Regions from separate parts of the Lysinibacillus sp. NPDC095746 genome, predicted to be linked through region 2. Evidence: predicted binding sites of a transcription regulator. Region 2 holds the regulator's gene; each other region holds the start of a gene.
What was found. The regulator LexA, encoded in region 2, represses DNA repair genes until DNA is damaged. The targets are predictions, from matches to a motif close to CGAACATATGTTCG.

Region 1 (2,277 bases), on a different contig from region 2:
GTTGTTGCACCGACGAGTGTAAATGGCGGTAAATCAAGTCGAACAGAACGCGCTTCGGGGCCTTTACCAACGACAATATCTAAACAAAAATCCTCCATCGCAGGATAAAGCACCTCTTCTATGGCACGAGGCAGGCGATGAATTTCATCGATAAATAGCACGTCCCCCGGTTCCAGTGAGCTTAAAATAGCTGCTAAATCTCCAGGACGTTCGATCGCAGGGCCGCTAGTCATGCGCACATTGACATTCATTTCATTAGCAATAACAGCAGCTAATGTAGTTTTACCAAGTCCAGGCGGTCCATATAGCAGCACATGATCTAAACTTTCCTGACGAAGCTTTGCTGCTTCAATGAAAATTTGTAAATTCTCCTTGACCTTATGTTGACCAATATATTGTGCTAATCTTTGTGGCCGTAAAGATAATTCAAACTGTTCATCATAGCTACCTGCCTCACTAGCAATCATACGTTCAGGCATGTACTTCCCCCCCTTTCACTATTTTAACTTTAATAGCAATTGTAAAGCTTGTTTCATAAATGCATCTGTTGTTTCAAGCTTGTCGTTTTCTTCGAGCTGTGGACGTATTTTTTCTAATTCTTTTTCAGAATAACCAAGTGCCATTAAGGCAAGAATAGCTTCTTCAAGCTCATGTTTATATGGATTCACACCAAATAACGGTAGCTCATCTTCTGTACTTGGTAGCTCAATAGTCTCCAACAATCCGCCAAGTTTACCTTTTAAATCCAAAATCATTTGACGTGCCGTTTTCTTACCCACACCAGGAAACTTTACTAAAAATGATTCATCTTCTCGTTCAATGGCACTGATAACCTGTTGCGGGTTCCCAGTAGCTAAAATAGCAAGTGCACCCTTCGGTCCAATTCCTGACACTAAAATCAGTTTACGAAACAGTTCTCGCTGATCTAAATTTGGAAAGCCATATAACACTTGTGCATCCTCACGTACATGCAAGTGAACAAAAATTTGTTGTTCAAGAGCCGATGTCCGGAACGCAAATGGATTTGGTGTATTTAGCTGCCAGCCAATCCCTTGTTGTTCAAGGACGATATACTCAGGAGTTATACGCTTTACTTGTCCTTTTAAATAATCATACATTCTATAATCCCTCACAATCATCGTCTTCGATTATAGCATATTACGAACGAATGCTCGACTAGAAGAAATAACACAAGTAGTCGTTCACATAACAAAAATGACCGCCAAAAGACGGTCATTTCTTTATCATTTTATCAATATCGTACCACAGTTTTGGCCAATATGTGAGAGCCCGTTTTGTAAATGGTACTAAATAATCTAAAAATAACAGTTGTTGATTTAATGGTAAATCCACTGCAAAAAGCCATTCACGTAATAGCTCATTTGGATATTTTAAACGATGTAGCTTTTTTTTATCTAATCGTTTCAACTCTGGTAGCTCAGCAAATATTTTACCAAGGTCATAATCTACGGCAGGCAATACACGATGTAACCATAAAATATATTCATCATCTGCTTCCCCAAGGTGAGCCAAATCAAAATCAATTAAACGTAATTCCCCATCTGAGCACCATAAAAAATTATGATGGACGACATCTCCATGTAAAAGCGTTATTTCTTTTTCAGGTACATCTTCCTGAGCGATTAGCTGTAACGATTTCTCACTATAATGTAAAATTTGATTGATTTCTTCTTTTGTTAAAAATGCACGAAATTCATTCCGTCTGCTTTTAAAACGCATATGACGCATTTGCCATTTTAAAAGCTGTGAATAGGTGTGCAAACCTGGCACCCGCTGCCAAGCAATTTTTTTATGTGTATCATGTAATGTATTTAAGAGCTTTAGTGATTCCTTCCGATCCTTTAGATGTGCAAAATTAGCACTATGACTTCCTTCTTGCCAATCTTGCACGATTAAATACTCATCTTCACTTTTCATTAAAGGTAAGATTAGCGAGGGCTCCAAATGTCCAAGTCGTCGATGTATAACCCTTACCTTTTCCGCTATTTCTATCTGCTTTGCTCGTTTCACAAAATAATTTTTAGATTGATATTTATACTTCCAAATATTAGGTTTTACTTCTTCAATGATATACGCTTTTTCACCATCGATAAGGCGTCATCCCGCCTGGAGAAAAATGCGGTGACATCCATGGTCCTACCGAAGAATGTGGCATATGGCAATGTGATGGACATGGCATTGGGCATGGTGGTGGACATGGCGGTGGACAGTAACATTGGTCCATTTGCCACGTCGGCATCATGGCTGGTTGTGCAT
Region 2 (2,277 bases):
TATCCATTTCATTTAATTGTATAGGTCCCTCGTCTCGCATAGAAAAAACATTAGTTTCAGTTTTCTGCAATAAATGCAATACTGCCATTCGAGCATTTCCACGTCCTAAGCGTGTTTCATCCTGTACAAATAATGCTTCAATTTCTTTTTCTTTAATGAAATCAAGCATTTCTAGTAAACCTTCACGTTCCACATCATAACCACTATGCTTGTCCTTAAAAACATGCTTAACTTCGTAGCCCTGTTCTTTAGCATAGCGCATCAACTCCTCCTGCTGACGCTCTAACGAGGAACTTTGTGTCTCTTTTTCTGTACTCACACGGCAATAGACAACGGCCGATTGTTGATTCATTTTCATTTGTCGTTTCTCGCAATTTCAATTGAATTTATAGGGGATGGGTCACCCACTACTGGAATCACTAAGGATTTACCTGCAATAATTTGTGCGTTCGATAATTCATTTTCTGTTTTCACAAGCTTAATCCATTCATCCGTTTTCATTTTACCACGGTATTGATCGGCTAACGACCATAAGCTATCACCATGTGCGATTTCAATTTCTGTGTACGTTACATCGCCTGGGTCTGTTATAAAAAGGTATGCCGCAAAAAGCAAACAAGCTCCTAATAAAGTTGTAATATGTGGATTTTTCTTAAACCAGTTCATGTTTAAAACCCCTTTTCTAGAATGTTTGTTCGGAATATATGTTCTCATATTAATACGAACAAACGTTTTTGTCAAACGCTTTTCGAACCTATGTTTGCTTAAGTGTTCGCATTCTGTTATACTACTAATTAGTAAAATGATTAAAAAAAGAGGTGAGCAATTATGAAAAAAGTTTCGAAAAGACAAGAGGCTATATTAGAGTTCATTAAAGAAGAAGTACGAGCAAAGGGGTATCCACCATCTGTACGTGAGATTGGGGAGGCAGTTGGACTTGCTTCAAGCTCAACAGTTCATGGGCATTTAGCTCGTTTAGAACAAAAAGGCTTGATTCGACGCGATCCAACTAAACCACGTGCTATTGAAATTTTAGAGCCAGAGGATTCTATCCAAAAGCAACACGTTATTCATGTCCCATTAGTTGGGAAGGTTACTGCAGGTTCTCCAATAACTGCTGTTGAAAATATCGATGAATATTTCCCACTCCCAGATATTTATGGTACAAGTGAAGATCAATTATTTATGCTTGAAATTATGGGTGAATCAATGATTGAAGCTGGCATTTTAGACGGAGATTTAGTTATTGTTAAACAAAAAGCAACAGCTGATAATGGTGATATTGTCGTAGCAATGACTGAAGAGAATGAAGCAACTGTAAAGCGTTTCTTTAAGGAAAAAAGTCATTTTCGTTTACAGCCTGAAAACTCAACAATGGAGCCAATTATCGTAGATCAAATTTCTATTTTAGGGCATGTTGTAGGTCTATATCGTCGTGTACATTAAAAGTATCTCAATATTAAAGTATAAAAGGAGGTTATTATGTTCACAAATGGGCATAAACCTCTTTTTCTTATCTTTTGAGTGTTATTTTAATCACTAAAAAAGAACCCACTTGAAAATGGATTCCTTACACCTAGCAATGTATTCATGTTCATCACCAAGGTTATCTTAGTAAAGTTTATGCCTCTACCTTAAATTTCAAACTTGCCTTTACAAATGCAGCAAATAGTTTCTTTGATACTGCATCTCCTGCAATAGCTAACTCTTCAGGATGCCATTGAACTGCTAAACAAAATGGTAAATCATCATGCACTACCGCTTCAACGATACCATCACTTGATTTTGCTACTACTTTCAGCTTTTCTGCTACTACGTTTATTGCCTGATGATGAAATGAATTCACAGCAATTTTTTCTTCCTCAATAATCGTTTTTAATAATGTATCAGGTGATAGGTTAACATAATGTGTTGTAACACCCCTCGCTGCTTGTTGCACATGCTTTATTAATTTTTTACTATGATACTCACTTTCAATATCCTGATAGACTGTGCCCCCAAACGCAACATTTAGTATTTGAAGCCCTCGACAAATTCCGAGAATCGGCATTTTCCGAATAGAGGCTGCATTAATTAAAGCAAGCTCCACTGCATCTCGTTCAGGATGAACCTTCCCTAATTTTGGTGTAGGTTCTGCGTCAAAGAGGAATGGATGTACATCATAGCCACCCGATAGTAATAAACCGTCCGTCAACGATAAAATTTGTGCTACATCCTCTTCAACGCCAATTGGAATTATTAGTGGAACTCCCCCTGCTTCCATTATACTTTTGCTAT
Region 3 (2,277 bases), on a different contig from region 2:
GCTCGGTGACGGTAAATGATAAAGGTAAATAAACAAGCTATTAAAATACCTAACGCAAAGTCGCCTGTAACAAAATAATAACCGATTGAATAAATAAGTGCTACTAAAGCGGCAATCATGGAAGTTAAACTTACAATCTTTGTAATTTTTAATGTTACAATAAAAACAATAAATAATAAGACAAAAAGAGGCCATGAATATCCTAAGAGAACGCCAGCTGATGTTGCTACCGCTTTCCCTCCGCGGAAACCTGCAAAGATTGGGAACATATGACCAATAACGGCTACTAGTCCAAGTATTAGCGAATGGATAGTGACATCAGAGAATAGCGGAAGAGCTACAAGTAATACGGCTGTTGTACCTTTTAAGACATCCATAATCGTTACGATGATTCCTGCTTTTTTTCCTAAAATACGAAAAGTATTTGTCGCACCTAAATTACCACTTCCATGTTGACGAATATCAGTTTTATAAAAAATTTTGCCTATCCATAACCCAGAGGGGATCGAGCCGATTAAATAAGCACATAAAATAATAAGTCCATTTAGCATATTTGGACTCCTTTCATTCATTGATTAACACTTGGTACTAATAATATGTAATAAATATTCTACACTTTTTCTCTATAATCTACAATGACATGAAGGAGATTTCTTCGTGTATCTTGAATTCATTACAAAAGATAACTATTTTACAAGGATTTTTATATGTATATGACTTTAGGTTAGTCTTTTAGACATGATTCATATAGGCAGCATGAAAGCCCTTTCTAAAAATATAGGTAAAAAGGCAATTTTGTCAATCACCCATTCCTTTGGTAGAATAGAAGTCTATCTTTAATTTCTAGAGTAAACTAGTACGAATTTCTTTAGACAGAAGAAACCCATTTATTACTGTACCTGTATATTTTTCAGAGAAAAGTCAAATGCTTTTGAATGAAAGTTCAAAGCCCTCAGCGATTCGTAGCGTTTTGAAAAAAGTAATGATCAGTGCAACTAAAACTTACTGCCCTGCGTCAAAGGAAGAGAAGAGTTCTTAATACATATTGGAGCAATTATTGCAAATTTTTCTTCCGGTAAAACAGATCAAAACGATGAAGCTGTGAGGATTTTTAAAAATTTTTTGGGCCTGTCACTAGATATTGTTAGGAAATGCTATTATTATTAGGAAGAGAATATAAATAGAACATGCGTTTGTTTTTTGGAGGGGAAATTTTTTGGCGAATAAACAGTCACCAAGCGTCTATAATGATGACGCCATTCAAGTATTAGAAGGATTAGAAGCGGTACGAAAACGACCCGGCATGTATATCGGTTCTACGGATGGCCGTGGACTTCATCACCTAGTATATGAAATCGTCGATAATGCGGTGGATGAAGCTCTGGCTGGCTTTGGTTCTCATATCATTGTCACTATTCATAAAGATCAAAGTATCAGCGTTCGAGACTTCGGCCGGGGAATGCCAACAGGTATGCATAAGATGGGGAAACCGACTCCTGAGATTATCTTCACTGTCTTACATGCCGGTGGTAAATTCGGACAAGGCGGCTATAAAACAAGTGGTGGCTTACATGGCGTAGGTTCGTCTGTTGTTAATGCTTTATCCACTTTTTTAGAAGTTACGATTCACCGCGATGGTAAAAAATATCGTCAACGTTTTGAAAACGGTGGCCATCCTGTGACGACATTAGAAGAAATTGGACAAACAAAGCAGACTGGAACGCTTGTTCATTTTTTACCAGATGACACGATTTTTTCTGTAACAAAATACAATTATGATACGCTTGCAGAACGTTTACGTGAGTCAGCGTTTTTATTAAAAGGCTTAAAAATTGAGTTAATCGATGAACGCGAGGAAGGCAAAGGTGATGTTTTCTTTTATGAGAACGGCATTGAAGCTTTCGTTGCGTATTTGAATGAGGAGAAAGACGTCCTTCATCCTGTTAAGTATGTGGAAGGGATCCAAGACGAAATTGAAGTTGAATTCGCCTTTCAATACAACGATGGATACTCCGAAACAATCCTTTCATTTGTTAACAATGTGCGTACACGAGATGGTGGAACACATGAAACAGGTGCCAAGGCAGCATTAACACGTGTTTTTAATGAATATGCACGAAAAATTGGCCTGTTAAAAGATAAAGATAAAAATCTTGAAGGGACAGACATCCGAGAAGGCTTAGCAGCGATTGTTTCTGTTCGTATACCAGAGCATTTACTACAATTTGAGGGTCAGACGAAGGGCAAGCTTGGTACGAGTGAGGCACGCTCGGCAGT

Region 1: a site for LexA is predicted at 1,162-1,175, ahead of ruvA (Holliday junction branch migration protein RuvA). Genes of this name have one in related genera too.
Region 3: a site for LexA is predicted at 1,183-1,196, ahead of parE (DNA topoisomerase IV subunit B). Genes of this name have one in related genera too.

The regions. Positions count from the first base shown of each region.
Region 1 is NZ_JBIWGL010000004.1:176,698-178,974, forward strand. Features, by position in the region: gene ruvB (Holliday junction branch migration DNA helicase RuvB) at 1-479, opposite strand, end outside; gene ruvA (Holliday junction branch migration protein RuvA) at 498-1,118, opposite strand; gene ACIQ7N_RS04995 (phosphotransferase) at 1,234-2,031, opposite strand; gene ACIQ7N_RS05000 (LysM peptidoglycan-binding domain-containing protein) at 2,102-2,277, opposite strand, start outside.
Region 2 is NZ_JBIWGL010000006.1:35,841-38,117, reverse strand. Features, by position in the region: gene ACIQ7N_RS06180 (YneB family resolvase-like protein) at 1-358, opposite strand, end outside; gene yneA (cell division suppressor protein YneA) at 355-666, opposite strand; gene lexA (transcriptional repressor LexA) at 829-1,446, shown strand; gene ACIQ7N_RS06165 (gamma-glutamyl-gamma-aminobutyrate hydrolase family protein) at 1,622-2,277, opposite strand, start outside.
Region 3 is NZ_JBIWGL010000030.1:8,464-10,740, reverse strand. Features, by position in the region: gene plsY (glycerol-3-phosphate 1-O-acyltransferase PlsY) at 1-551, opposite strand, end outside; gene parE (DNA topoisomerase IV subunit B) at 1,217-2,277, shown strand, end outside.